DNA from 4 places in the Streptomyces sp. NPDC030809 genome. Region 3 is predicted to be linked to each of the others. Evidence: riboswitches for the same ligand, from Rfam matches in the RefSeq annotation. Region 3 holds a riboswitch; each other region holds the start of a gene.

What was found. A riboswitch is a leader RNA that binds a small molecule or an ion and turns the genes downstream of it on or off. The one in region 3 is predicted to bind cyclic di-AMP.
Region 1: linked by a shared signal. The riboswitch ahead of ACZ407_RS12595 (transglycosylase family protein) and the one ahead of ACZ407_RS32965 (M23 family metallopeptidase) in region 3 are both predicted to bind cyclic di-AMP.
Region 2: linked by a shared signal. The riboswitch ahead of ACZ407_RS27480 (LysM peptidoglycan-binding domain-containing protein) and the one ahead of ACZ407_RS32965 (M23 family metallopeptidase) in region 3 are both predicted to bind cyclic di-AMP.
Region 4: linked by a shared signal. The riboswitch ahead of ACZ407_RS16595 (M23 family metallopeptidase) and the one ahead of ACZ407_RS32965 (M23 family metallopeptidase) in region 3 are both predicted to bind cyclic di-AMP.

Annotation. Positions count from the first base shown of each region.
Region 1 covers NZ_JBVIDV010000007.1:227,891-235,175, forward strand. The annotation lists gene ACZ407_RS12570 (SurA N-terminal domain-containing protein) at 1-586, shown strand, start outside; gene ACZ407_RS12575 (nucleoside triphosphate pyrophosphohydrolase) at 615-1,610, shown strand; gene ACZ407_RS12580 (globin domain-containing protein) at 1,767-2,966, opposite strand; gene ACZ407_RS12585 (cytochrome P450 family protein) at 3,123-4,391, shown strand; gene ACZ407_RS12590 (LysM peptidoglycan-binding domain-containing protein) at 4,563-5,573, shown strand; cyclic di-AMP (ydaO/yuaA leader) riboswitch at 5,861-6,032, shown strand; gene ACZ407_RS12595 (transglycosylase family protein) at 6,036-6,770, shown strand; gene eno (phosphopyruvate hydratase) at 7,076-7,285, shown strand, end outside.
Region 2 covers NZ_JBVIDV010000023.1:114,446-121,730, forward strand. The annotation lists gene ACZ407_RS27455 (Lrp/AsnC family transcriptional regulator) at 1-214, shown strand, start outside; gene ACZ407_RS27460 (FAD-binding oxidoreductase) at 168-1,748, opposite strand; gene ACZ407_RS27465 (TerD family protein) at 1,922-2,443, shown strand; gene ACZ407_RS27470 (hypothetical protein) at 2,615-4,114, shown strand; gene ACZ407_RS27475 (crotonase/enoyl-CoA hydratase family protein) at 4,141-4,956, opposite strand; cyclic di-AMP (ydaO/yuaA leader) riboswitch at 5,342-5,502, shown strand; gene ACZ407_RS27480 (LysM peptidoglycan-binding domain-containing protein) at 5,505-6,332, shown strand; gene ACZ407_RS27485 (redoxin domain-containing protein) at 6,326-7,255, opposite strand.
Region 3 covers NZ_JBVIDV010000036.1:44,207-51,491, reverse strand. The annotation lists partial or broken gene ACZ407_RS32970 (PrsW family intramembrane metalloprotease) at 1-727, shown strand, start outside; gene ACZ407_RS32965 (M23 family metallopeptidase) at 750-1,790, opposite strand; cyclic di-AMP (ydaO/yuaA leader) riboswitch at 1,800-1,933, opposite strand; tRNA gene ACZ407_RS32960 (tRNA-Met) at 2,278-2,351, opposite strand; gene ACZ407_RS32955 (FBP domain-containing protein) at 2,413-2,901, opposite strand; gene ACZ407_RS32950 (TetR/AcrR family transcriptional regulator) at 2,976-3,569, shown strand; gene ACZ407_RS32945 (DUF488 domain-containing protein) at 3,566-3,928, shown strand; tRNA gene ACZ407_RS32940 (tRNA-Lys) at 3,994-4,066, opposite strand; gene ACZ407_RS32935 (DEAD/DEAH box helicase) at 4,214-6,463, opposite strand; gene ACZ407_RS32930 (hypothetical protein) at 6,761-7,285, opposite strand, start outside.
Region 4 covers NZ_JBVIDV010000011.1:53,451-60,735, reverse strand. The annotation lists gene ACZ407_RS16605 (MBL fold metallo-hydrolase) at 1-577, opposite strand, end outside; gene ACZ407_RS16600 (SGNH/GDSL hydrolase family protein) at 821-1,627, opposite strand; gene ACZ407_RS16595 (M23 family metallopeptidase) at 1,942-2,943, opposite strand; cyclic di-AMP (ydaO/yuaA leader) riboswitch at 2,946-3,109, opposite strand; partial or broken gene ACZ407_RS16590 (tyrosine-protein phosphatase) at 3,440-4,231, shown strand; gene ACZ407_RS16585 (aspartate aminotransferase family protein) at 4,413-5,936, opposite strand; gene ACZ407_RS16580 (1-deoxy-D-xylulose-5-phosphate synthase) at 5,933-7,285, opposite strand, start outside.

The DNA of each region.
Region 1 (7,285 bases), on a different contig from region 3:
GCTCGCGGCGGCCCCCCTCCTCACCGCGTGCTCGGAAGACACCCGGCCCGGCACGGCGGCCGTGGTCGGCGGTGAACGCATCACCATCTCGGCCCTGCAGGCGCAGACCCGGGACGTGCGCGACGCGCAGCACAAGTCCCCCGATGCCGCGCAGCTGATCTCCGACACCTCCGGCCTGGAGAAGTACAAGCTCAACTCCATGATCCAGAGCCGGGTGCTGGACCGGGCCGCCGAGAACGCCGGGATCACCATCAGCACCAAGGAGCTGGAGGACGCCCGCAAGGAGCGGATCCAGCAGTCCGGGGGCGTGGAGCAGTTCCGGGCGCTCGCCCTCCAGAAGGGCGGGCTCGCCCCCGGCCAGATCGACCGGGCCATCCGCGACCAGCTGATCCTGGCCCGGCTGAACCAGAAGTACGGCGAGGGCAAGCTCGCGGGCCCCGCCTCCGCGGCCGCCAAGGAGCTCGGCGTGAAGGTCAACCCGCGCTACGGCTCCTGGGACCCGTCCCAGCTCACCGTGGGTGCGGCCGCCACCCCGTGGATCCGCCAGGTCACCAAGCCGGTGCAGGAGGCACCCGTGGCGGGGTGAGCCCCGCGGCCGGAGGTAGGTTCGAAGCGTGACTGCTTCCGTTCCTTCCGACCTGCCCGAGGACCCCGCCGCCGTCGGCCGCATCGTCCTGCTGACCGCCAGCCACCGGGTCGCCCCCGGCCTGCTGTCCTGGCAGGCCTGGCAGACCCTGCGCACCGCCGACCTGGTGCTGTGCGCCGACCTCGGCCACCCGCAGCTGCCGTACCTGCGGGAGGCCGGTGTGACGGTCGAGCACGCCCGGCCGGACGCGCAGGAGCTCGTGGCGGCCTGCGCCGGCGGGCGCACGGTCGTGGTGGTCCCCGCCGGCGAGGGCGACCGCCGGCTCACCGACGGGCTGGCCCGGCTGGCCGGCTCGGGCCGCCACAGCATGCCCGACCTGGAGCTGCTGCCCGGCTCGTACGACCTGCCCGGCGCCCGGCTCCTCGACCTCGTGCAGGTCATGGACCGGATCCGGCGCGAGTGCCCGTGGTCCTCGCAGCAGACCCACCAGGGCCTGGCGAAGTACGGCATCGAGGAGGCGTACGAGCTCGTCGAGGCCATCGAGGACGGGGACCGCGCCGAGCTGCGCGAGGAGCTCGGCGACGTGCTGCTCCAGGTGGTCTTCCACGCGCGGATCGCCGAGGAGGACCCCGAGGAGCCGTTCTCGGTGGACGACGTGGCCGGGACCCTCGTGGAGAAGCTCGTCCACCGGCACCCGCACGTCTTCGGTGACGCGACCGCCGAGACCCCGGAGGAGGTCAAGGCCCACTGGCTGCGCACCAAGGCGGCGGAGAAGCAGCGCGCGTCGGTGACCGACGGGATCCCGCTGGGTCAGCCCGGACTGGCGCTCGCGGCCAAGCTCGCGGGGCGGGTGCGCAGCGGCGGGGTGCCGGTCGAGCTGCCCGCCGGGGAGGGCATCGGGTACGAGCTGCTGGCGCTGGCGGCGCGCGCGGAGGCCGAGGGGATCGACCCGGAGACGGCGCTGCGGGCGGCCGCCCGGACCTACCGGGACGCGATCCGCGCCGCGGAGGGGCTGGCGGAGTAGCGGGCGGGGACACAGGGTTCCCGGTCCCGCTCGCGGGCGGGTCCCCGCGTGCGGACGGCACGGGCGCCGGCTGTCCCCGTACGGGCCGACCCTGGCGGCGGTCGGCGGTCGGCGGTCGGCGGTGATGCGGTCGGCGGCGGTCGGCCGGGCCCGGCCTCAGTCCTCGTGGCCGGGGGCGGGCGGAGCGCCCGGGGTGCGGGCCGCGGGGTCGTGCCAGTGCGGGACCGGCCGGTTCAGGAACCACTCGCCGAAGCCCAGCGGGCGGGTCCGGTCGGCGCCGACGGCCGGGAGGGCGTCGTGGAAGACCCGGAGCGGGTCGGCGCCCAGCTCCGCCAGGAGCCGCACGGTCTCCTCGACGAACACGGGCGGGCCGCTGACGTAGACGTCCTGCTCGGCCCACCGGGCCCGGTTGCTCAGGGCGGTCGCGAGCCGTTCCGTGGCCTGCTTGCGGTGCCGCCCGGGGGCGGGGGTCACGTAGGTGACGGTCAGCCAGGGGTGCCCGGCCTGCCACGCGTCGATGAGCGGCCGGTCGTAGAGGTGCGCGCCGTCCCGGGCCGCGAGGAACAGCCGTACGTCCTGGCCGTGCGGGCGGCGGACCAGCTCCTCCAGCATGGCCCGCACCGGGGCCCAGCCGGTGCCCGCCGCCACGAAGGTGACCGGCCGGCCCGCCTCGCGGTGCAGGGCCATCGTCCCGCCGGCGGCGCCGAGCCGCAGCAGCTCCCCGGGCTGCGCCTCCTCGACCAGGGCCGTGCTGAGCCGCCCGCGCTTGATGCGGCTGACGTGCAGGTCGAGGGTGTGGTCGGGGCGGGGGGCGTTGCCGAGGGAGTAGGTGCGCCAGGTGCGGGGCACCCGCTCGCTGGTGACGCTCACGTACTGGCCGGGCCGGTGGGGGAGCGGCAGGTGCGGGCGGAGGGTCAGCACCGCGATGTCCTCGCCGTACCGGAGGTGCTGCACGATCTCCGCGTCCCACCAGGGCGGGTCGGCGCTGCGGGCGGCGCCGGCCATCATGGCGTCCGCGATGAGCGAGTACGCCTCGCCCCACGCCTTCTCCACGGCCGGGGTCCAGGCCTCGCCCGAGCATTCCGCGAGCGCGGCCAGCAGGCTGGCGCCGACGGCCGCGTAGTGCTCGGGGCCGGCGAGGAACTTGCGGTGGTCGCGTCCGAGGTCGCGCAGGTACGGGCCGACGGCCTCGTCCCCCAGGTGGGCGACGACGTGGGTGAGCGCGGCGAACAGCCGGTCCCGCTGGCGTTCCATCTCCTCGCCGGACTCCGGGAACATCTCCCGGACCCCCGGGTTGTGCCAGAACAGGTGCGAGTAGAAGTACTTGACCGCGTGCTCGGCCCGTCTCTCCACCACCGCGAAACTTCTTTTCAAGATCCTCACATCCACAGAACCGAAAGTAGGAACGTCGGATCGGCTCAGGTCAAGGTCCGTCCGATCTGCGGACAGCCGTCGCGAACCCGTCATATGGGATGAGCGCGGGCATGCACCCCGGGGGGATACCGTCGGGTGGTGCACGAAGAGAACGCAGCAGCTGGCCCCGCCGGACCCCCGGCCCCCACCCTGTTCGACTGGGAGTTCGCGACCGACCCGTATCCCGCGTACGCCTGGCTGCGCGAGCACTCCCCGGTGCACCGCACCAAGCTGCCCAGCGGGGTCGAGGCCTGGCTCGTCACCCGGTACGCCGACGCCCGCCAGGCTCTCGCCGACCAGCGGCTGAGCAAGAACCCGGCCCACCACGCGGAGCCCGCCCACGCCAAGGGCAAGACCGGCATCCCGGGCGAGCGCAAGGCCGAGCTGATGACCCACCTGCTCAACATCGACCCGCCCGACCACACCCGGCTGCGCCGGCTGGTGTCCAAGGCGTTCACCCCGCGCCGGGTCGCCGAGTTCACCCCCCGGGTGCAGGAGCTGACCGACCACCTCATCGACGGGTTCGCCGCGCGGGGCACGGCGGACCTCATCCACGAGTTCGCCTTCCCCCTCCCCATCTACGCCATCTGCGAGATGCTCGGGGTGCCGCGCGAGGACCAGGACGACTTCCGCGACTGGGCCGGGATGATGATCCGGCACGGGGGCGGCCCGCGCGGCGGGGTGGCCCGCTCGGTCAAGCAGATGCGCAACTACCTGGTCGAGCTGATCCACCGCAAGCGCGACGACCTGGGCGACGACCTCATCTCCGGACTCATCCGGGCGAGCGACCACGGCGAGCACCTGACGGAGAACGAGGCCGCCGCGATGGCCTTCATCCTCCTCTTCGCCGGCTTCGAGACCACGGTCAACCTCATCGGCAACGGGCTGCACTCCCTGTTCATGAACCCCGGCCAGCGCACCCGCCTCCAGGCCTCCCTCGCCGCCGGGGAGACGGAACTGCTGGCCACCGGCGTGGAGGAGCTGCTGCGCTACGACGGCCCCGTGGAGCTGGCCACCTGGCGGTTCGCCACCCGGCCGCTGACCCTCGGCGGGCAGGACATCGCCGCCGGGGACCCGGTGCTCGTGGTGCTCGCGGCCGCCGACCGCGATCCCGAGCGGTTCGCCGCGCCCGACACCCTGGACCTCTCGCGCACCGACAACCAGCACCTCGGGTACGGGCACGGCATCCACTACTGCCTCGGCGCCCCGCTGGCCCGGCTGGAGGGCCAGACCGCACTGGCCACCCTGCTGACCCGCCTGCCGGACCTGCGACTTGACGCGGATCCCGCCGAACTCCGGTGGCGCGGCGGGCTCATCATGCGCGGACTGCGCACGCTGCCCGTCGCGTTCACGCCGTCCGGAGGCTGAAAGCGGAACCCGCCGGAAACTGAACCGGATTCAAGCATTCCTGGACCGTTCTTGACGGACCATCAGGAGTGTGACCTTCGCGTGATCTGCGCTGCATCGACTTGTGACAAACGTTCGAGGCCGGTTAGGTTCGCCGTCGCCCCTTTGCTGTCACGCGAAAGGTCCACAGCCATGCGTTCCGGGAACGGCCGCCACAGACGCCCCCGTCAGGCACCCGCCATCGTCGTCACGGCCGGAGTCACCGGCTCCGCGCTCGCGTTGCCGCTGCTCGCGGCCACCAACGCGTCCGCAGCGGAAGCCGCCACCTGGGACAAGGTCGCCGAGTGCGAGAGCGGCGGCGCCTGGAGCGCAGACTTCGGCAACGCCGCGTACGGCGGGCTCCAGCTCACCCAGCAGATGTGGAAGGACGGCGGCGGGCTGGAGTTCGCCACCCGCCCCGACCTGGCCAGCCGCTCCCAGCAGATAGCCGTCGCCGAGCGGATCCTCGGCAGCGAGGGCCCCGGTGCCTGGCCGCTGTGCGCGGGCCCGGCGGGCCTCACCGGGAAGGGCCCGGCCGCCGACGTGGACCCCGGCTCCGCCGCCTCGCCGCGCCCGGTCTCCCCGGCCCCCGTGCGCCCCGACGAGCGCCCGGCACCCGAGAAGCCGGCGAAGCACGCCAAGCCGGCCACCCCCACCACCCCCGCCACCCCGGGTGCGCCCACCACCCCGGCGACCCCGACCACCCCGGCCGCCCCGGGCACGCCCTCCACCCCGGCCACGCCCGGGACCCCGACGGCCCCCGGTACGCCGGGCACGCCGACGGCTCCCACCACGCCTGCCGCGCCCGGCACTCCGACCGCCCCCGGCGCCCCGGGGGCCACCCCCGAGACCCCTGCGGCGGCCACGCCCGGCGCGGGCGAGGGTTCCGGCCGCCACCGCGGTGCGGCGGCCGACGAGGGCCTGGGCGCGGCGGGCGGCGCCACCGGCTCCGCTGACGCCGCGTCGGACCTCACCGACCCGGCGTCCATCCCGGCCCCCTCGCCCACGTACACCGTGCAGCCCGGGGACAGCCTCTCCGAGATTGCGGACGCCAAGGGCGTGAAGGGCGGCTGGGGCGCGCTGTACAAGGCGAACGAGAAGCTCATCGGCGAGGACGCGGATCTGATCCAGCCGGGCCAGAACCTCGATCTCCGTCAGAAATAGGGGCACTTCGGGCGCGGCTGATGCCCCGTTAAGGGTCGAATGTCCGTATTCGATCAAGTGAGACATGCGTCTCTTCCGCCCAACTGGCCCGGCCCGCCGTGATGATTCCGTAATAAGCGCTCTCACCTGCGCAAACACCCCTGGCGGAGGGGTGGATAGGGGCGGTTTCTCCCCGATGTCCGACCTTGAACATCGGGGAGGCCTCTGCCTACGGTCTGAACCGCTCGCCACCGCGGGCCCCTTCGACCGCATCGCCGAATCCTGCCGGCGGTCCGGAGGGAACAGTCGTCGCGCAAGCGCCGAAGGCAGGAGCGGGGGACCCAAGGTTTGCGCCGGGCCCGGCCGTTGAAAGACGGTCACGGGAACGGCTCGGGGTGAAGCCGCGCGCACCGCGTGCGGCCGGGCAGCTCATCAGCCCGAACCCGACAGCTCACCTCGCAGGCGTCGGTGAGGAGAAGTTCCATGCTGCTTTCCGGCAAGGGCAAGCATCGCCGCCCCACTGCGCTCGACCGGACGACCCGCATCGTGACCCTGGCGGGTGTCACCGGCGCCGCCGTCGCCGCCCCCCTGATGGCCGCCGGCACCGCCAGTGCCGCCACCACCTCCCAGTGGGACGCCGTCGCCCAGTGCGAGTCCGGCGGCAACTGGTCGATCAACACCGGCAACGGCTACTACGGCGGCCTGCAGTTCTCCGCCTCCACCTGGGCCGCCTTCGGCGGTACGGCGTACGCGCCGAACGCCCACCAGGCCACCAAGGCCCAGCAGATCGCCATCGGCGAGAAGGTCCTCGCGGGCCAGGGCAAGGGCGCCTGGCCGAGCTGCGGCGTCGGCCTGACCCGCACCTCCTCCGGCTCCGGCGACACCACCCCGTCGAAGCCCTCGACCTCGAAGCCCTCCTCCTCCGGCTCCTCGAAGTCCTCGGGCTCCGCCGCGTCCTCCGGTTCCTCGAAGTCCGCGTCGAAGAGCCGCGAGGAGTCCGCGCCGACCACCCGCTCCGAGCGCCCCTCCGCCCCCTCCGCGACCCAGGGCTACAAGAAGGGCGACGGCTCGTACGAGGTGAAGCCCGGGGACACCCTCGGCACCATCGCCGCGGCCCACGGGGTCAAGGGCGGCTGGGAGAAGCTCTTCGAGCTCAACAAGGACATCGTCGGCGACGCCGACCTGATCTTCCCGGGCCAGAAGCTGCACCTCTCCTGAGGCCCCGCCGGAGCCCGGCACCGAGCACCCCGGCACCGCCCGGCGCGACCCTCCGTACGCGCCGGGCGGTGTCGTTCGCCCGCCGGTTCCAGCCCCCGGAAGCCCGCCGTCCGCACCCCGGCGCCGGCCCCCGCGGGCCGAATTCAAGAGTCCTATGTCCCGTAACAGGGGTATTCGGACCCTTTTTCGTCCCAGGACCCGGGCGGTCGGCCGGCCGAGTGCCCGGATCCGGTTAGGCTCTAGGCGGCAAGGCCACCGCAAGGCCTCCGTGCCACCGCACACCCAGCGTCACATCCCAGAAGGAGATGCTCGTGCCGTCCATCGACGTCGTCGTAGCCCGGGAAATCCTGGACTCCCGAGGCAACCCCACGGTCGAGGTCGAGGTGGGCCTCGACGACGGCAGCACCGGCCGTGCTGCCGTTCCGTCCGGCGCCTCCACCGGTGCCTTCGAGGCCATCGAGCTCCGTGACGGCGACCCCAACCGCTACATGGGCAAGGGTGTCGAGAAGGCCGTC
Region 2 (7,285 bases), on a different contig from region 3:
CGGCCTCATCGAGCACATCCAGGACTGCTACCTCATGGCCGGGAGCAGCGACTACCTGATGCGCATCGTGATCGAGAGCCTGGAGGCGTACGAGGCCCTGGTCCGGACCCGGATCCACGCCATCCCCGGCATCGCCTCGATCGAGTCGAGCTTCGCCTTCGGCAGCGTCAAGCAGTCCCGTACCTACCCGCGCCCCGCCGTTCCGCGCGGCTGACCGGCCGCACCCCCTGCGGGAAGCGGAACAGCTCCCCGGGGTCGTAGGCGGCCTTGACCTCGCGCAGCCGGGCCAGGTTGGCCCCGTGGTACGCCCGGGACCAGGCCGTCAGCCGGGGGTCGGCGTAGTTCTGGTACGCCGACCCGTCCGTCCAGGGCCGCAGGTCCGACCAGAGCCCGTCCAGCCAGGCCTGCTGCCGGTCCGCGTCGGCCCGGGATGCGCCGGCCGGCCAGTACGCCAGGTACTGCGCCAGGAAGGCGCTGCCGCGGTGCACGAACGCGGTGTCCGCCGCCGCGACCCGGTTCACGGCACCCCCGCACACCCCGTCGAACTGCACCACCCCCGCTCCGCCCGGCGCGGCCGCACCGGCGTACCGGGCCACCGCCGCCAGCACCGCGTCGACCGCCGGGCCGGGCATCCCGCCGGCCGGCCAGAAGTCGGAGCGCGCCGCGTAGTCCTGCCGCCCGAGGAGGCCCTGCGGACCGCGGCCCGGCAGGGTCCCGGGCAGCCGGCACTGCGCGGGGGACAGGTCGAGGCAGCCCGACATGGCCCGCATCGTGTCGCCGTGGCTGCGCACCACGACATGGCCGTCCCGGGGTGCGGCCCCGGCCAGGTCCGCGAGGGCCGTCAGCCGGTTCTCCAGGTCCCGCCGTCCGTCCAGGCACACCACCCGCACCACCGGTCCCGGCGGCGGCCCGCCGTCGAGCGCGAACTCGGCCTGGCTCCAGAACGCGTCGGGCAGCCCGGCCTGCCAGCGCTGCCAGCCCCGCAGCAGCGCGCCCGCGTCCCGCCAGGCCCAGTGGAGCTCGGCGAAGGCGCAGTCCAGGGCCGGGCGGGTGCGGAAGCGGAACTCGGTCACGATCCCGAAGTTCCCGCCGCCCCCGCCGCGCAGGGCCCAGAACAGGCCGGGGTCCTGCCGGGCGTCCACCTCGCGCACCCGCCCGTCGGCGGTGACCACCCGGGCGCCGGTGAGGTGGTCGCTCGTGGTGCCGTAGGCCCGGCTGGTCACCCCGAGTCCGCCGCCGAGGGCGAGGCCCGCGATCCCCACGGTCGGGCACAGCCCGGCGGGCAGGGCCGCGCCGTGGGCGGCGAGCCCGGCGTGCAGGTCGCCCAGGCGCGTTCCGGCGCCGACCCGGGCGCTGCCGGTGCCGGTGACCAGCCGCCCCAGCGCCGACACGTCGACGACCAGGCCCGGGCCGGTGGACCAGCCCGCGTACGAGTGGCCGCCGGCGCGCGGGACGACCGGGGTCCCGGTCCGGCGGGCGAAGTCGATGCACGCGGCAACGTCCAGGTCGTGGGCGGGGTAGGCGACCGCTGCCGGCGCGACGGAGTCGTACCGCGGCTGGTAGAGGCCGCGGGCCTCCGGATAGCCGGGCTCGCCGGGCCGTACCAGCGGGCCGTCGAGCCCGGCGGCCAGGGCGGTGAAGTCCGCGTCCCGCCCCTGCCGCGGCCCGCCCGGCCGTCTCGTGGTTCCCGTCCCGAGGGCGGCCAGTCCCGCCGCCCCGCGCAGCAGTGCGCGCCGCCCGATCCTCATGGCCCCACTAGTGCCACCGCCCAGCGGCGGGTTCCGGCAGCCCGGGCCGGGCCGGCCGGCCGCCCACCCGATCGGCGGACCCGGGGTGGCCTGGAACATCCGGGCGATCGCACCGCAGTTCGGGGATCATGACAGCATGGTCGGGCAACGCGCCGCCAGAGAAAGGGAGTTCCATGACCGGTGTCCGCAAGAGCCTGGCCAAGGTGGAGGTCGCGCTGAAGTGGGACCCGAGCCCCTCGGGGACCCCGGCCCACGACCTCGACATCATCGCGGCGGTCTACGGCGCGGACGACCCCCACGGCGAGCCGGTCCACCTCGTGCACTTCGGCCGCCGCTCGCCCGACGGCACCATCACCCTCAACCGGGACAGCCGTACCGGCCAGGGCTTCGGCTACGACGAGGTCATGACGGTCGAACTCGACCGGATGGCCGAGAGCCTGGCGCGGGTGGTGGTCGGCGTGGTCATCCAGGGGGACGGCCCGAAGACCTTCGGCTCCATACCCGGCACCGGGGTCCGGGTCCGCCAGGGCGCCGAGGACCTGGCCCTGAGCGACCTGTCGGCCGTCGCGGATGCGACGGCCGCCGCGGTCGCCGAGTTCACCCGGGACGGCTCGGGGGGCTGGAACGCGGACCTGGTCCTGCGCGGATTCTCCGTGGGTCCCGAGGAGTTCACCCGGGTCATGGGCGCCCGCTGATCCGGTGAAAAGGTGTCATGTCCGGACTGTCCGGGCATTGGCGGAAGTTTGTCCTCCGGATCGCGGCTCTGCAAGGATCCGTTGCTCTGTTCCCCAGAGCAACGGAGGCCACCCTTGCGGTTCCGCCTGACACGCCGTATACCCACGCACGGCCGAGCCCGCCTGCTCGCCGTGGCCGCAGCCGCGGGCCTGGTGCTGGGCGGGGGCCTCGCCGCCCCCGCCACCGCCGCCGACCCGGCACCGGCCGGCTCCGCCCAGCCGCAGGCCACCACGGCCACCGCCACCGCCACGGCCGCCACCGCCTTCAGCGGCCCCGGAACCCCGGCCGGCAGCGCCGAGTTCGCCATGAAGTCCGGCGGGGACATCAGCGGCCGGGTGGCCGACCTGGACGCCGCCCTCCACAAGCAGGGCGTGCAGAACCTGCTCGACCAGGCCAACCGCACCGCGACCACCGGCACCGCCTGCGCCACCGACCCCTTCGGCTCCGGCGACCGCGGCACCCCCCTCGCCCCCGCACGCACGTACTGCTTCGACTCCTCGGACTCGCTGTCCACCGAGTGGATCCCGCAGGCCGTCACCGGAGCCTCCGACGCCCAGCAGGACGAACGGTGGGGCACCAAGCGCCCGGTGCTCGTGGGCTCGTACGACAGCGAGAACCCGGGCCGCGGGGACGCCGACGGCTGCACCACCGCCGAGCCCGACTCCTGCAACGAGAAGGGCGTACGGGTCACCTTCCTCGACCCGGACACCAACAAGTACCGCCACGTGCTGCTCGTGTGGCCGTACTACAACAGCTACGGCAACATCTCGTACGACGCCGTGCACGCGAGCGAGAACCCGCAGCAGAACGGCATCCACGCCGGCGGGATCGTCTGGTACGGGAACCGCCTGTACGTCGCCGACACCATGAACGGCATCCGGGTCTTCGACATGCGGTACATCATGGACCTCAACCCGGACCAGGACGCGAGCACCAACGACGCCACCGAGAACGGCCTGACCAGCAACGTCCAGGACGTCCGCAAGATCGGCCGGCAGAGCGGGGTCTACTACTCCTTCGGCTACCGCTACGTGATGCCGCAGGTGGCGAGCTGGACCTTCAGCGCCCCCCAGTACAACTCGGCGAAGCTCTCCACCTGTGAGGACCGCGGCGCCCCCAAGGCCTCGTACCTGTCGGTGGACCGCAGCACCAACCCGGACGAGCTGATCATGGGCGAGTACTGCCGGGCCACCACCGAACTCCCCTCCACCGGCCGCATCGGCGGGTTCAAGCTCGACGGCGACACCGGCGAGATCATGTCGACCAACGGGGTCACCCAGCTCGCCGACTGGGCGAACCACCTGCCCGTCGAGGGCGTCCAGGGCGCAGCCAAGTACCAGGGCACCGTCTACCTGAACCAGAGCCACCTGCACGCGAACGGCAGCCTCTACCGGGCCCGGTTCGATGCGGCCAAGGCGCTGACCGTCAGCGGGGCCGAGGTCCCGACCGCCGTCGGACCGGAGGACCTGTACGTGGAACACGGCGAGTCCACCGGCAGCCCGGCCCTGCTGTGGTCCGTCACCGAGCACCGCGCCAACACGGCCTCTTCCTCCTGCGCGGCGACCGACGTCTCGCCCTGCGGCCGCGTGCTCTACGCACACCGCATCGGCGACGTCCTCGCCCGTCCGTAGGGCGAGGACGGGCGGGGGCCGGCCGGTCAGTCCGTGAAGCTGCCGTGCCGGCCGGCCCCCGCCGCGAAGCGGGCGGCCCCCGCCCGGGTCTCCCCGGCGGACAGCGGCACCAGGCCGTGCCGGTACTCGTTGCGCAGGGCCGCCGCCCCGTCGAGGCCGTGCTGCTCGCGCACCGAGAGCCGGTCCTGCCGCAGGCACAGCTGAGGGAACCCCGCGATCTCGTGCGCCAGCCGCTCGGCGGCCGCCCGGGCCTGCCCCGGCGGCACGAGGCGGTTCACCAGCCCCATCCCGTACGCCTCCGGCGCGGGCACGGCGCGCCCGGTGAGGATCAGGTCCATCGCGCGGCTCTCGCCGATCAGCCGCGGCAGCCGTACGGTGCCCCCGTCGATCAGCGGCACGCCCCACCGCCGGCAGAAGACCCCGAGGACGGCGTCCTCCTCGGCCACCCGCAGGTCGCACCAGAGCGCCAGCTCCAGGCCGCCCGCCACGGCATGGCCGGAAATGGCGGCAATAGCGGGTTTGCCCAGTTCCATCCGGGTCGGGCCCATGGGGCCGTCCCCGTCCTCGGCCACCCGGTTGCCCCGCCCGCCGCCCATCGCCTTGAGGTCGGCGCCCGCGCAGAAGGTGCCGCCCTCGCCCCACAGCACGGCCACGGCCGCCTCCGGGTCGGCGTCGAAGGTGCGGAAGGCCGCCGCGAGCGCCGCCGCCGCCGGTCCGTCGACCGCGTTGCGCACCCCCGGCCGGTCCAGCACCACCGTGAAGACCGGCCCGTCCCGCTCGATCCGCACCCCGTCCGTGCCGTCCGCCCTGCCGCCCGCCGCGCCGTCCACCGTGCCGTCCACCGTGCCCACTCCGCGCCCCCTCGTCCGCCGCCGCCCCGGACCCCTCGCCCGGGCGGGCGGATCACAGCATGGCCCACCCCGGCCTACGCCGACAGGGGGCAATGTCCGAATTCGGCTTCTTCATGCCTCCATATCCACTCATGCCGTATTCGGCGCGGGGCCCGTGAGGTGGGTCACGCGGAATCCTCGTGCGAAGCCACGGGAGCCGGCCGCGGCCCTTGTGCCGCCCGGAAGTTGGGGACGCCCTCCGGCGGTGCGGAATGATCCTTTTCCGGTGGATCGGTCAATTTCATTTCCTCGTGCAATTCACGTCTTGTTCTGTGCGCCCTGCTTCCTTTAGCGTCACCGTCAATCCGAGCGGAACGCCGAATCCTGCCGCCGCCCGGACATCCATCCACCCACGCGCGACACGGCAGGAGCGGGGGAACCAGGCAGGCCGCCGGCCCGGACACGGGACGGCTCGGGGTGAAGCCGCACACGCCGTGCGGCCGGGCAGCTCCAGCCCGAACCCGACAGCTCACCTCGCAGGCGTCGGAGAGGACACCGCCATGCCCGCAAAGGGTAAGCACCGCCGCCCGAAGAACAACCCGCTCAGCCGCGGCTTCGTCGCCGCCGGCACGGGCGGCGCAGCCCTCGCCCTTCCGCTGATCGGTGCCAGCGTGGCCGACGCCGCGGCCCCGAATGCGGCGGCGCAGTCCGTGCATTCCATCACCACCGCAAAGTCCGCTCCGGCGGCAGCCCCGGGGAAGGCGCCCGCCAAGGGGCCGGCCACCTATTCCGTCAAGGCCGGCGACTCCCTTTCCGGGATCGCCCGTTCGCAGCACGTGACCGGCGGCTGGAAGAAGCTGTACCAGGACAACCGGAACGTCATCGGCGGGGACCCGGCGCTCATCCACCCCGGCCTCAAGCTCACCCTCGGCGCCCCCAACCCCGCCAAGGCCAAGCCGGCCAAGTCGGCGGCGGCGAAGGCGAAGAGCGCCGCCGACCGGGCCGCGGCCCCGGCCCGCGCCGACCGCTCGGCCCGGACCACCGCCGCCCCGAAGGCCGTGAGCTACCCGAACAACCTGGACGGCTGGATCCGCGAGTCGCTGGACATCATGGCCCGCCACGGCATCCCGGGCAGCTACCAGGGGATCTACCGCAACGTCATGCGCGAGTCCTCCGGCAACCCCCTCGCCATCAACAACTGGGACTCGAACGCGGCGGCCGGCATCCCCTCCAAGGGCCTGCTCCAGGTGATCGACCCCACCTTCCGCGCCTACCACGTGCCCGGCACCTCGACCGACTCCTACGACCCGGTCGCCAACATCACCGCGGCCTGCAACTACGCGGCCGCCCGCTACGGTTCGATCGACAACGTCTTCGGCGCCTACTGACCGGAGAGCCAGGCGAGGACCTGGCCGGCGTGCTCGTCGGGCGGGAAGACCGGGTGGAAGACGTGCTCGATCCTCCCGTCCCGCACGACGAGCGTCAGCCGCCTGAAGAGGGTCCGGCCCTCGAACTCGAAGGTGGGCAGGTCCAGCGCCCGCGCCAGGGCGAGGTCCGGATCGGACAGCAGCGGGTACGGCAGTCCCAGCCGCTCCACCACCTCCGCCTGGTACGGGGTGTCCTGGCCGGACAGCCCGTAGACCCGGGCCCCCGCCGCCAGCAGCTCCCGGTGGTGGTCCCGGAAGCCGCAGGCCTGCGCGGTGCAGCCGCGCGCCCCGGGGATCTCCTCCCAGCCGGCCGGCAGGTCGGCCTCCGGGCGCCCGGTCAGCGGGTAGACGTACAGGACGGTGCGGCCGGGGCCCAGCCGGTCCAGCCGTACCGTCCCGCCCGACGTGGCGGACAGGGCGAGCGGCGGCGCGGCCAGTCCCGGCAGGTGCGCCGCGGCTCCGTCGTCCTCCGGCACGGGCAGCCCGGCCGGCAGCCGGTACGGGTCCTCCCGACCGGGCCGTGCCGTGCTGTTGCGGTACGCCGCCGAGTGCAGCCGTCCGGCCAGCGCCGATCGGCGGGCGGTCAGCGCCTCGATGCGCGCGTCCAGGTCCTCGATCGCCGCCCGGTAACCGGCCAGCGAGGCCGGGCAGTCGTCGCCGTGCTCGCTCCCGCCGTCCAGGCAGTCCAGGAACGGGCGGGTCCGCTCCACCGGGATACCCATCGCGCCGAGCGCCCTGATCTCCCGTACCAGGCGCACCTCGTGGTCCCCGTACTCCCGGTAGCCGTTGGGCAGCCGGCCGGGGGAGATGAGCCCGAGGGACTCGTAGTAGCGCACCGCCTTCGCGGTCGCCCCCGCCCGCCGCGCCGCCTCGCCGATCCTCATGCCGCCCCCGCCGTCCGCGCGGCCCCCCGT
Region 3 (7,285 bases):
CTGGTCCCAGCTGCTGTTCTGCTGCGCGTGGGGGGCCTGCGCGGCGGCGCTCGTCGCCATAGTGGCCAACAGCTTCGCGACCCGCTGGATAGCCGGGGCCACCGCCGACCCGTACGACGCCGACCAGTTGGGCTCCATCGCGATCGCCCCGGTGGTCGAGGAGTCCGCCAAGGCGGCGGCCCTGCTGCTGGTGCACCTCTTCCGGCGGGGCCGGCCGGGCACCGGGTTCACGGACGGGCTGGCCGTCGCCGGGTTCACCGCGACCGGGTTCGCGTTCACCGAGAACATCCTCTACCTCGGCAGCGCCTTCGGGGAGGACCTGGACAGCGGGCTCGGCTTCCCCGGCGGGGTGCCGGACTCGCTCACGGCGGCGACCTTCTTCGTGCGGATCGTCATGTCCCCGTTCGCGCACCCGCTGTTCACCGCGCTGACCGGCATCGGCTTCGGGCTGGCGGCCGCAGCGCGCAGCGGCCGCGGCCGCTGCGCGTTCCCCCTGCTGGGCCTCGCCTGCGCGATGGCCGCCCACGCCCTGTGGAACAGCTCGTCGGAACTCGGCGAGCACGGCTTCCACCTGGTCTACGGGACCGTGATGGTCCCGGTGTTCGCCCTGCTCACCTGGCTGGCCGTACGGGCCCGCCGGGCGGCCGCCCGTACGGACATCCCCCCGGATGCCGGTACGGAGGCCCCGGCCGGTGCCGGTACGGAGAGCGCCGCGGAGCCCGCTGCGGAAGCCCCGGACCCCGCTCCGGTCAGACGCTCAGCCCCTTGCCCCGGAGCCAGGCCAGCGGGTCCTGGGTCGCCCCGCCGGTGCGCACCTCCAGGTGCAGGTGCGCTCCCGTGACGTTGCCGGTGGCGCCGACCCGGCCGATGGTCTCGCCGGTGCCCACGGCGCCCGAGGTCACGGACATCGAGGAGAGGTGGCAGTACCAGACCTCCGTGCCGTCCTCCAGTTCCAGCACGATCCGGTAGCCGTACGCCCCGGACCAGCCGGCGGAGACGACCTTGCCGGCGCCGACGGCCTTGACCGGGGTGCCGGTCGGGGCGGCGAAGTCGAGGCCGGTGTGGTGTCCGGAGGACCACATGGAGCCGGCGTCGCCGTAGTGCGAGGTGAGGGTGTACGAGGAGGTGGGCAGGGCCCAGCTGCCGGCGGGCTTCGCCGTGCGCGCCTGCTCGGCCCGCTCCGCCTGCCGGGCCTGCTCCGCGGCCTTGGCGGCGGCCGCCGCCTTCGCCTCGGCGGCTGCCTTCGCGGCTTCCTCGGCGGCCTTGCGGGCGTCCTCCCGGGCCTGCGCGGCCTCCTTGGCGGCGGCCTGCTCGGCCGCCCGCGCGGCCTCCTCCTTGGCCCGGGCCGCGGCGGCGTCCGACTGGGACTCGGCCTGCTGGAGGATCCGGTTGCGCAGGGCCTCGCCCGCGGTGGCGCCCGCATCGGCCTGCTGCGCGGTGAGGCCGGCGGTGGTCAGCGGCCCGGCGGTGTCCGCGGCGGGGGCGTGCTCGGGTGCCCCGTCCTGGCCGCGCTGGTCCGCGGACGGACCGCCGACCAGGAGCGAGGGTATGGATATGGAGACCTGCGGGCGGTCCTGGGCGGTGGCGATGCCGGTCGCGCCGACGGCCGCGATGACGCCCACGCCGAGCACCGTGGAGCTGCGGGCGAGGCCGCCGCGCTGCTTGGCCACGCGGTGCCGGCCGCGGGCGGGCCGGACGGAGTCCTCGGTGGGGTTCCACTCGCCCCACGCACCGGCGTTGGCACCGTCGAACGCCCGGGAGGCTTCGGGGGTGGGGCTGTTGGACGCCACGGGGGCGCTCCTTTCCTTCCTTCTCGCCTACCGGGTTAGCTGACGGGTTCGGAGCAGGAAGGTCTCCTACGGGCCCAAAGCGGCCCGATTCACCCCAAGTTGTGGTTCCCCGGTTCCCTCGCGGAATTCGGCGCGCACGCGCACGGTGCCGTCTCTTGCGACGGCTGGGACAGCCGCGCCGCGTTATCGAACGGTAATAGACGGAGGCGAGTGATTCCAAGCTGTCGCGACCGTTCCTTCGCGTGTATCGGCCACGCTCTGACCGGCTCTGGCCTGGACTTTTGGGGACAAGGCATGATCAACCCGGGCGGTTCGCCGGGCGTTTGGGCATGTCTCCGGCCACCCAAGGGAACTGACACCGCGTCAACAGGGCTGCGCAACGCGGCCGTTCGGTTACGGTCCGCAATCGTGGCGGTCCGGGGCCGAGGAGCGGCCGCCGGGAAACGACGAGAGCCCGGATCCAATGGATCCGGGCTCTCGTGCTGAGTAGCGGGGACAGGATTTGAACCTGCGACCTCTGGGTTATGAGCCCAGCGAGCTACCGAGCTGCTCCACCCCGCGTCGGTAGACACAACAATACGCCATCCGGGAGGCTCCCGTCGCCACGCTTTTCCCAGGGGCCTCAGAGCGAGCCGAGGAACCCCTCCAGGTTCCGCCGCATCCGCTCCACCTGCTCCTCCACGGTCAGGGACTCCTCGATCCGCAGACCGCCCTCCGGCTGCTTCCGCCCCCGCACGTACAGCGAGCAGGCCAGGTCGGTGCACACGTACAGGCCCACCGAGTTCCCCTCGCGGCCCTCCCGGCCCCGCTTGCGGGCGGTCATCAGCGACACCCCGCCGCCCGGGTGGGTGGTCAGGCACAGCGAGCACATGCTGCGGTACAGCGCCCCGCGCCGCACCGTCGGGAAGCGCAGGGCGATCCCGGCGGTCCGGCCCCCGTGCTCGGCCACGAGGTAGCTGCGGTCCGGGGCGGACAGGTCCCGCCAGCCGAGGAAGTCGAGGTCCTCCCAGGGGCGCTCCCCCAGGTCGCGCGGCAGCGGCAGCCGCTGCGCCTCGCCCTTGGAGCAGTTCACGAACGAGCCGCGGATGTCCTTCTCGGTCAGTGCCTTCATGCCCCGCACGCTAATGTTCCTAGGACCCCTAGGCAATTGATTAACAGGAATCGGACGACGGAAGGACCCGGAGCATGCCCCGAGCCGGACTGACCCCCGAGCGGGTGGTCGAGGCCGCCGCCGCACTGGCCGACGAGAAGGGGCTGGACCAGGTCAGCGTCTCCGCCCTCGCCCGTGGGTTCGGCGTGAAGGACGCCAGCCTGTACGCGCACGTCCGGAGCCTGGCCGACCTGCGCACCCGCCTGGCCCTGGCCTCGGCCACCGCCTTCGCCGACCGGCTGAACGCGGCCCTGGCCGGCCGCTCCGGCCACGAGGCCCTGGCTGCCTTCGCCCGGGCCTACCGCGAGTTCGCCGTGCACCACCCCGGCCGCTACGCCGCCACCCAGCTCGCCCTGCCCGCGGAGACCCTGGAGGCCTCCCCCGGCCACCGCCGGCTGGTCGAGCTCACGTACGCGCTCTTCCTCGGCTACGAGCTCGCCGAGCCGGACCGCACCGACGCCGTCCGCCTGCTGCGCAGCACCCTGCACGGCTTCTCCGCCATCGAGGCGGCCGGCGGCTTCGGCGCCCCCCGCGAGCTCGACGCCTCCTGGGACCGCATGATCGAGGCCCTGCACTCCCTGCTCACCCGGTGGCCCGCCGCGCCCCCGTCGGCCACCCTGGCCCCATGAGCTCCCGTATCCGCGTGCGCCGCGTCTACGACCCCCCGGAGGCGGCGGACGGCACCCGCGTCCTCGTCGACCGCCTCTGGCCCCGCGGCCTGTCCAAGGAGGCCGCCCGCATCGACTCCTGGCCCAAGGCCCTCACCCCGTCGAACGAACTCCGCCGCTGGTACCACGACGGGCAGGGCACGTACGAGGAGTTCCGCGACCGCTACGAGGCCGAACTCGCCGCCCCCGAAGCCGCCGAGGCCCTCGCCGCCCTCCACGGCCTCACCGCGGCCGGCGGCCCGGTCACCCTGCTCACCGCCGTCAAGGACCCCGCCCGGAGCCACGTACAGGTCCTCCTGCCGCACCTCGCGGACCGCTGAGCGCCCCGCGAACGGCAAAGCGCCCCGGCCCGGTTCTTCAACCGGGCCGGGGCGCTCCGTGCACGTAGGCCATGTCGGACTCGAACCGACAACCAATGGATTAAAAGTCCACTGCTCTGCCAATTGAGCTAATGGCCCTCGGCATGCTCACCCCAGAGCATAGCCCGACCACGCCGGTCAGCCGATCGAGTATCGCCGGACCGGCCCCGCGGGGTGTCGCCGGACAGCACCGAGCCCCCCTCGCACCGGGGTGCGAGGGGGGCTCGGTCGGGCAGTCGGGCCGGGTCAGCCGTTGCGCTTCCAGCGGGGCTTGTCGTCGCGGCGGCCGAAGGAGGAGCCGGAGGACGGGCGGTGGTCGTCACGACGGCCGTACGGGCGGTCGCCGCCACCGGAGCGGAAGCCGCCGGAGGGGCGGTCGTCGCGGCGGTCGCGGTTGAACGGGCGGTCGCCGGCGCCGCGGTGGTCACGGCGCTCGAAGCCGCCGCGGTCGTCCCGGCGGTCGTCGCGGCGGAAGCCGCCACGGTCGCCACCGCGGTCGCGGTCGAAGCCGCCGCCACGGTTGTCACGGTCGCGGTTGAAGCCGCCACCGCGGTTGTCGTCACGGCGGAAGCCGCCGCGGTCGCCGTCCCGGCGGTCGTCCCGGCGGAAGCCGCCGCGGTCGCCACCGCGGTCGCGGTCGAAGCCACCGCCACGGTTGTCACGGTCGCGGTTGAAGCCGCCACCGCGGTTGTCGTCACGGCGGAAGCCGCCACGGTCGCCACCGCGGTCGCGGTCGAAGCCACCGCGGTTGTCGTCGCGGCGGAAGCCACCGCGGTCGCCGTCCCGGCGGTCGTCGCGGCGGAAGCCGCCACGGTCGCCGCCGCGGTCCTCGCGGTCGCGGTTGAAGCCGCCGCGGCGCTCGAAGTTGCCGCGCTCGTCACGGCGCTCGAAGCGCTCGGTGCGCTCCTCGACGGCCGGGGCCGCCGCGAGCTCCGCCGCGACCTCGGCCTCGGCGGCCTCGGTCGCCTCGGCGACGGCGGCCTCCGGGTCCTCACCGCGCTCGCGGGCGGCGCGGGCGACCAGGCGCTCGGCCTCCTCGCGGAGCTCGACGGCACGGCGCTGGACGCGCTCCAGCTGCTTGGTCAGCTCGGCGACCTCGCGCTCGGCCTGCTTGGCGGCGTTGTTCGCGGAGTCGGCCTGGACCTCGGTCAGGGAACGGGCGCCGGTGATCTCGGCGACCTCCGGGTCGAACGCGCCGGCCCCGCCGACGATGTGGCGCGAGGCGTCCACGCCCGCGTCCTCCATCAGGCGGAAGATCTGGCGGCGCTGGTGCGGGAGCGCCAGCGAGACGACCACACCGGAGCGGCCGGCACGGGCGGTACGGCCCGAGCGGTGCAGGTAGTCCTTGTGGTCGCCGGCCGGGTCCACGTTCAGCACCAGGTCGATGCCGTCCACGTGGATGCCGCGGGCCGCGACGTCGGTGGCGACGAGGACGTTGACGTAACCGTCCTTGAAGTCGGCCAGGGTGCGGGTGCGCGCGCCCTGGGTCATGCCGCCGTGCAGCGCGTCCGCCTTCACACCGGAGTCGCGCAGCTGCTCGGCGACGCGGTCGGCGCCCAGCTGGGTGCGGACGAAGATGATGGTGCGGCCCTTGCGGGCGGCGATGGCGGCGGTGACCGGGGCCTTGTCCTTGGGCTTCACGACCAGGACGTGGTGGGTCATGGTGGTGACCGCGCCGGCCGACGGGTCGACCTCGTGCGTGACCGGGTTCACCAGGTAGCGCTTGACCAGCGTGTCGATCTCGTCCTCCAGCGTGGCGGAGAAGAGAAGGCGCTGGCCGCCGCTCGGGACCTGGTCGAGGAGCTCGGTGACCTCGGGCAGGAAGCCCAGGTCGGCCATCTGGTCGGCCTCGTCGAGGACGGCGACCTGGACGGCCTCCAGGGAGCAGGCGCCGCGGTTGATGATGTCGCGCAGACGGCCGGGGGTGGCGACGAGGATGTCGACGCCGCGCTCCAGCGCGTAGATCTGGTTGCCCATGGACGTACCGCCGCAGACGACCTTCATCTTCAGGCCGAGCACGTCGCCGTACGGCTGGAGGGCGTCCGCGACCTGCATCGCGAGCTCACGGGTCGGGGTGAGGATGACACCGCGCGGCTTCTTCTTGTCCGTGTGGCCGCCCGCGAGGGTGGCCAGCAGCGGCAGGCCGAAGGAGAGGGTCTTGCCGGAGCCGGTGCGGCCGCGGCCCAGGATGTCCTTGCCGGCCAGGGCGTCCGGGATGGTCGCGGCCTGGATCGGGAACGGGGTGGTGACGCCGTTCTGCGCGAGCTTGCGCACGACGCCCTCGGGCAGACCGAGGTCGCCGAAGGTGATGGTGGGCTCGGCGTCGGCCTCGTCGGCGTCGGCGTCGAAGTCCTCGGCGGCGTCGAGGACGCTCTGGTCGTCGCTCGTCACGTCGGCCTCGAAGGCCTCGATGGCCTCGTCGACGGCAAGGGTGTCGACGGCGTCGATCGAGTCGTTCTCGGGCATGACGGAACGGTCAGAACTGGAAATGGACATGCGAATGCGAAAACCTTCCGGAGTCTCGGCACGCGCCCAAACTCCGTGAATCGCAAATTCGACCGCCTCAATGCGGTCAGCCACGGCAAGGGAGAGTACGCGCCACACGGCGCTCTTCGGGTTCGGCGCCGGGCAATGGGATCAAACGATCTATAACCATACGCACCTGTCCCCCCTCGTGGCAAGTCGATCGCATGTGACCCGCCCCTCAACGGCCCGGTGCGGCCTCCTCCCGGCCGCCCGCCACCGGGTCTCGGACCCGGTGGCGAAGAGCCCGGAGACCCTTCGGCGACCGCCCTACGCCACCCCGGCCTGCGGAGACGCCGAGGGGGCCGCCGGATCCCCGGCCGCCTGGGGCTGCGGCTCGGCCCCGGTGGAGGGCGCCGGAGGGCTGGGCTCGGGCTGCGGGTCGGGGCTGGCCGGCGGGCTGGCGGGCGGGTCCACCGGGGTGCCGGGCTCGCCGCCGCCCGAGCCCCCGGCGCCGCCCGCCCCGCCCGCACCACCGGCTCCGCCGGCTCCGCCCGCCCCGCCGGCGCCGCCCGCGCCCCCGGAGTCCCCGCCACCCGGCTGCGGGGGCTGCGGCCCCGGCCCCGTACCGCCCGCGCCCCCGGACGGGCCGCTGGGCGAGGGTCCGCCGCCGGGGCCTCCGGCCGCCGCGCCGGGGCTCGGCGAGGCACCGCCCTTGCCGCCCTTCCCGGCCTCGCCGGGCTTGGCGTCCTTGCCCTCCTCGCCGCCGTCCTCCTTGCCGGCCCGGCCGGCGCCGCGGCCGCGCACGCCCTGTCCGGTGCCCGCGCCCCCGTCCGCGTCGGCGGCCTCCTCGCG
Region 4 (7,285 bases), on a different contig from region 3:
GCACGCCCCAGTGCTCCAGGTGCGCGCCCACCCCGAGGGGCACGGCGAAGACGGTGTCGGTGCCGGCGAGCTCCCGGATGGTGGGCAGGTCGAGGTGGTCGTAGTGGTCGTGGGAGATGACGATCACGTCCACGGCCCCGAGCGAGGTCAGCGGCACCGGTACGGGGTGCAGCCGCTTCGGGCCGGCGAACGGGAACGGAGAGCACCGCTCTCCCCACACCGGGTCGAAGAGCACCCGCTTGCCGTCGATCTCGGCCAGCACACTGCTGTGCCCCATCCACGTGATCCGCAGGCCCGAGGCCGGCGGCCGGGACAGGTCCTTCAGCGTGGTCGGATGCACCGGAATGGGGGCGGCGGGCGCCCGGCGTACACGCTCTTCCTTCCGGAAGTAGACCTTCGCGAACTCCAGCATCGACCCGGAGGGCCGGTGCCGGGCGCCCAGCGGGTTCTGGAACACGCCGTCGGCGAAGTTCGGCGAACGGCGGATCCGCTCCATCCGGGCGCCGACCGGGTCCGCGCCGAAGGCGGCCGGGCGCTTCGCACGCAGCTGGGATCGCAGGTGTCGGGAGCCGGACAAGGCGCCTCCTGAGGCGGTGGGGGCTGGACGTACCACTGTTCTGCCCTTCCCAACGCACACCCGGCACGAAGGATTCCGCAGAACCTCACGGAACCCACCGGCGCCTCAGCGCACCCGAGCCCGCACCCGAGTCGCAGCCCCGGCCCGAACCCACCGACCCCGACCCCGACCCCGAGCCCTGCCCCCAGCCCACCCGAGCCCGAATCACCGGACCCGCCCCGCCCCGCCCCGCCTCGCCTCGCCCTACAACGGCAGCAGATCCGGCCGCTTGGCCTCCACGTGGTCCCCGGAGGACTCCCCCCGCAGCCGGCGCCCGATCCACGGTACGAGGTACTCCCGCGCCCACTGGATGTTGTCGCGGGTGACCTCGGCCGAGCCGCGCGGCTGCTGGGGCGGCCACGGCTGGTCGGGGTCGGCCGGCACCTCCAGGCCGAGCACCTGGGCCGCGCGCAGCGCCACCCGGGTGTGGCCCTCCGGGGAGAGGTGCAGCCGGTCGTCGTCCCAGGCCCGCCGGTCCTGGACCGACTTCAGGGACCAGAGGTCGAGCACGGGGCAGTCGTAGCGGTCCGCGATGGCCCGTACGTGTGCGCTGTACGTGGCCACCTTCCCCCGGATGTGCCGCAGGACCGGCACCCCGCGCGTGTCGAAACCGGTCGTGATCATCACGGTGCCGACGGCCCCGGTCAGGTCGGCGACGGCCGCCTCGAAGCGCTCGGCCACGTCGTCGGGGTCGCTCCCGGGCCGGATGATGTCGTTCCCGCCCGCGCAGAAGGTGACGAGTTCGGGGGCGAGCTCCTTGGCCCGGGGCACCTGCTCGGCCACGATCTGGTCCAGCAGCCTGCCGCGCACCGCCAGGTTCGCGTAGCGGAAGTCGTGTTCCTCGCGCCGGTCGGCGAGCAGCACGGCGAGCCGGTCGGCCCAGCCCACGAAGGTGTCGTCCGGTCCGGGGTCGCCGACCCCTTCGGTGAAGCTGTCGCCGAGTGCCACGTACGAACCGATGGGGGTCACGGGCCCGGGCCCTGCTGAGAGAAATGTCGAATCGCCTGCCACGGGAGCACATCTTTCCCCGCGCGATGTGACCTACGCGACCGTAGGAAGGGGTTGACGCGGGGTGATCTATACCACCCGGTCAGTTTCGGCCATTCGGAACGAGTCAGGAATACCGCGGGAATACCGCACGAAGACAGCAGCCCCACCCGTCCCCGAGGCACCCCCGACGCAACCCGGAGGCACCCCCGACGGAGCCCCGACACACCCCCGGCGCGCCCGGCGCAGACCCGGCGCAGCCGCAACCCGGCCGGGGCCGGAATCCCCCTCGGATCCCGGCCCCGGCCGCCGACGCCCGCCGCGGACGGCGGACGGGGTCAGATGCTCACGCCCTGCGAACGCAGGTAGGCGAGCGGATCGACGTCCTGGCCGTAGGACGGCCCGGTGCGGATCTCGAAGTGCAGGTGCGGGCCGGTCGAGTTGCCGGTGGAGCCGGACAGTCCGATGGAGTCGCCCGCTCCGACGGTCTGCCCCGCGGAGACGTTGAGGGAGGACAGGTGGGCGTACTGCGAGTAGTGCCCGTCCGCGTGCCGGATGATCACCTCATTGCCGTACGCGCCCGCCCAGCCGGCGGAGACCACGGTGCCGGCGCCGACGGCGTGCACGGTGGTGCCGAGGCCCACGGAGAAGTCGACCCCGGTGTGGTACCCGCTGGACCACATGCTGCCGCCCAGGCGGTACGAGGTGGAGATCGAGGCGGTCACGGGGGCGACGAACCCGGCGGCGGAGGCCGAGGAGGCACCCGCCCCGGAGGAAGCGGCCGACGCGGCGGAAGAGGAAGAAGAAGCGGAAGCAGAAGAGGAGGCGGAGGAGGCAGAAGAAGCGGAGCCGGTCGCCGCGGACGCCGTCCGCTCGGCCCGCTTCACCGGCTGCCGCTTGGCGCGCGAGGCGTGCTGCTCGCCCTCGCCCCGGTGCTCGCCCTTGCCGCCGAGGGTCAGCTTCAGACCCGGGTGGATGAGGGAGGGGTCGGAGCCGACGGCCGTCCGGTTGTCCTCGTACAGCCGCTGCCAGCCGCCCTGCACGTGGTGCTCCGCGGCGATCTCGGAGAGGCAGTCCCCCGCGGCCACGGTGTACGTGGCCCGCGCCGCGGCCGGAGCGGCGGCCGGAGCGGCGACCCGAGCCGCGACCTGGGCCCCGGCCGGCACGACGGCGTTGGCAACGGCCGGTGCGGCAGCCGGCGCGGCCGCCTGCTCCGCGGCGTGGGCGCCGGTGGCCCCCATGAGAGGCAGCGCGAGGGCCGCGCCGCCCGTGCCGGCGGCGACGAAACCGCGGGTGATCGGGCTGGCCTTCGGGCGGCGGTGCTTACCCTTTCCGGGCATGGCGAATTCCTCTCCGGCGCCTGCGAGGTGAGCTGTCGGGTTCGGGCTGGAGATGCCCGGCCGTACGGATACGGCTTCACCCCTAGCTGCTCCGGGAGAAAGATCCGGAACGGCGGCCTACCTGGTTCCCCCGCTCCTGCCGCACGCAATTGGTCGGTTGCGGTATCCGGGCGGCGGCAGGATTCGGCTTTCCACCCGGCTCGGCGGTGAACGTAATCCAGCGCGGAGGGAGGGAACAAGTCATGAATTCCCCAAAGGAATGGGGAAGCTGAATGATCGCCGGAATTCCGGTCACTGTCCGTCTATTGCATCCGCGTAACAGCCCTCCCCACAACGGCTTTCGATGCACGGCCGCCGCCACGCACGGTCACCGTATGATCCTGCTCACGGGCCCGCCGCACACCGATCACACCCTCTGCACATCTCCCCCGCTATTACGGTAACTTGACGCCAAGTAGTGCAATTCGGACACACCCCCGAGCCGCCAGGAGTCCACGTGACCCAGCACATACCGAACGAGCCGATACTGGCCGGAGTCCGCAACTTCCGTGACGTAGGCGGCCTTCCGACCACGGACGGACGTCAGGTACGTACAGGGCATCTCTTCCGAAGCGGACATCTGGCGCATGCCACCGAAACGGACATCGAGTACCTCAACTCGCTCGGACTCCACACCGTCTTCGACTTCCGCAACGCGGGGGACCAGGCCCAGGAGGGTGCGGACGTCGCCCTCGACGGCGTGCGCAACGTCAACATCCCGCTGTCCGACCCGGCCTACGGGGGCAAGTTCTGGCAGATGGTCCGCGAGGGCGGCCTCGGGCACCTCCGCGAGGTCCTGGGCGAGGGCCGCGCGGAAGAGCGCATGCGCACGTCCTACGCGAAGCTGATCAGGGAGCGGACCGCGGAGCACAGCCGGGTGCTGCACGCGATCGCCGAGGACAGCGTGCCGGTCCTCATGCACTGCGCGGCGGGCAAGGACCGGGCGGGGCTTTCCGTCGCCGTGACCCTGCTCGCCCTGGGGGTCGAGCGCGAGGCCATCGTCACGGACTACCTGGAGTCGAACGCGCCGCACCACCGCTACCGCGTCCAGCGCAGCGAGCAGGCCGAGGGCGCCCGCTCCCCCGAGGTGATGGCCCTGCTGAGCCCCCTCTTCGAGGCGCGGACCGACTACCTGGACGCGGCCTTCGCGGCGATCGAGGAGACCTGGGGCGGGGTGGACCCGTACCTCGCGGAGGGCCTCGGACTCGGCCCGGCGACCCTGGAGCGCCTGCGCACCCGCCTCCTGGAGCCGTCCTCGCCTTCCGGCCCGCCCGCACCGGCCGCGTCATCCGCCCCGCCCGCACCGGCCGCGTCATCCGCACCGCCCGCACCGATCGCGTCGCCCGCCCCCTCCACCCCGGAAGCCTGAGAGCGGGCCCCCGCCCCCGGCCCGAGTGACCACTCGGCGCGCCGGGGGCCCGCCCCACGGCTCAGCGGTTCGCGACGGCCTGCTTGACCAGCGTCCGGCCGAACTCCCACATCAGCCCGCCGCCCGCATGGGCCTCGTCCATGACCTCCCGGAAGGCCGTGACGAACCGGTCCACGTCCTTCTCGTCCACGACCAGCGGCGGAATCAGCTTGATCACTTCCAGGTGGTCCCCGGACACCTGGGTGAGGATCCGGTGCTTCTGCAGCAGCGGGACGACGACCATCTGCGCGAAGAGCCCCTTGCGGGCCGCCTGCAGCATGGTCCACCGGCTGCGCAGGCCCAGCGACGAGGGCCGGCCGAACTCGATGCCGACCATCAGCCCGCGCCCGCGCACCGCGTGCAGCAGCTCGTACTCGTCCACCATCGCCGCCAGCCGGCCGCGCAGCAGGTCCCCGGTGGCCCGGGCCCGGGCCACGATGCCCTCGTCCTCCATCACCGCGAGCACGGCCAGCCCGGCGGCCATGGCCTGGGCGTTGGAGCCGAAGCTCGCGGAGTGCACGAGGACGCGGTCCATGGACGAGTAGACCTTCTTGAAGATCCAGTCCTTGCCGAGGGTCGCACCCACCGGCACGTACCCCCCGGAGAGCGCCTTCGCCACGCACACGAGGTCCGGCTCCACCCCCTCCTCGTGCTGGTACGCGTAGAAGTCCCCGGTGCGGCCGAGCCCGGTCTGCACCTCGTCCGCGATGAGCAGCGCCTTGTGCCGGTGCAGCAGCTCCTGGGCGGCGCGCAGGAACCCGGGCGGGGCCTCGTGCACGCCCTTGCCCTGGATCGGTTCGACCACGAAGGCCGCCACGTCCCCGCGGCGCAGCTCGCGCTCCAGCGCTCCGAGGTCGCCGAGCGGGATCTGCGTGTCGGGGAGGAGGGGGGCGAAGCCCTCCCGGAAGCCGTTCTCCCCGTTGACCGACAGGGAGCCGGTGGTCAGGCCGTGGAAGGCGTGGGCGCAGTACAGGATCCTGGTGCGGCCGGTGGCGTAGCGGGCGAACTTCAGGGCGGTCTCGACGGCTTCGGTGCCGCTGTTGCCGAAGAACACCCGGTCCAGGTGCGGGCTGTGGGCGAGCAGCCGTTCGGCGAGCAGGCCGGGCAGGGGCTGGCAGTCGAAACGGGTCAGGTCGGCCAGCGAGGCGTCGAGCACGTCGTGCAGGGCCTTGCGGACCACCGGGTGGTGGCGGCCCAGCCCCATCACCCCGAAGCCGGCGAGCATGTCGAGGTAGTCGTTGCCCTCGGCGTCCCAGAAGTGGGCGCCTTCGGCCCGTACGTAGACCTTGTCGAAGCCGATGGTGTGCAGCATGCGCGGCAGCTGGTGGTTGAGGTGGCGGGCGTGCAGCTCGTACCGTTCGGCCCCGCGCTCGGCCAGCAGCCTCCCGAGGTCGAACCCGCCCGGCCGCTCCGCCCGCCCGGCCCCCTGCCCTCCCTCCTTCCCGCCGGCGCGCCCGGCACGGTCCGCGTGTTCCACGCGCTCCGCGTGCTCGGCGGGCGCCGCGTGTTCCACGCGCTCCGCGTGCTCTTCTGCGTGGCTGCTCATCCCGGTGACTCCCAGTCCTCCGTGGCTCCTCCCGTCAGGGCCGAGCCGATCGCCCCGGCGATCTCCACCGGGGTCAGGCCGATGTCCGCGAGCACCTCGCTCCGCTTGGCGTGGGCGAGGAAGCGCTCGGGGATCCCGAAAGTGCGCAGCGGTACGTCGTTCCCGGCGTCGCGCAGGGCCTGCCCGACCGCCCATCCGACCCCGCCCGTACGGCTGTTGTCCTCGACGACCGCGACCAGGCGGTGCCGGGCGGCGAGCGGGGCCAGGGCCGGGTCCAGGGGTTTGACCCAGCGGGGGTCCACCACGGTGGTCCCGATGCCCCGTTCGGCCAGCAGTGCGGCGGCGCCGAGGCAGACGGGGGCGAGGACCCCGGCGGACACCAGCAGCACGTCCGCCGGGGCGCCGGCCCGGGGCTCGGCGCCGCCCCAGCGCAGGACGTCCATCCCGCCGACCCGGCCGACGGCGGGCAGCGGCTCCCCGGCCGCCTCCTTCGGGAAGCGCAGGACGGTGGGGGCGTCGGCCACGGCGAGGGCCTCGCGGAGCTGGGCGCGCAGTTCGGCCGGGTCGCGCGGGGCGGCGATGCGCAGGCCGGGGACGACCTGGAGCAGGGACAGGTCCCACATGCCGTGGTGGGAGGGGCCGTCCACGCCGGTGATGCCCGCCCGGTCCAGGACGAAGGTGACCCCGCAGCGGTGCAGGGCCGCGTCCATGAGCACCTGGTCGAAGGCGCGGTTGAGGAAGGTGGCGTAGACGGCGACCACGGGGTGCAGGCCGCCGGTGGCGAGGCCGGCGGCGGAGGTGACGGCGTGCTGCTCGGCGATGCCCACGTCCCAGACCCGGTCGGGAAAGCACCGGGCGAACTCGGTGAACCCGACCGGGTGCAGCATGGCGGCGGTGACGGCGACCACGTCGGGGCGCTCGGCACCGATGCGGGCGAGTTCGGCGCCGAACACGTCGGTCCAGGAGAGGCCGGGCGGCGGACCGAGGGGTTCTCCGGTGAAGGGGTCCACGACTCCGACGGTGTGGAAGCGGTCGGCCTCGTGGGCGAGCGCGGGCGGGCAGCCGCGGCCCTTCTCCGTCAGGCAGTGGACGAGGACCGGCCCGGGGTGGCGGGCGGCCCGGTGCAGGGCCTCCTCGACGGCGCCGACCTCGTGGCCGTCGACGGGGCCGATGTACGCGATGCCCAGGGCCTCGAACAGGCCGGGGCCGGCGACCGTGTCCGCCCCGGGCCCGGACCCGGACCCTGCACCGGCCCCCGAAGCACTCCGTGCCCTGAGGTGTGCCGCGAGCCCGCCGACGGTGGGCAGGTAGGAGCGCCCGTTGTCGTTGAGGACGATGACGACCGGGCG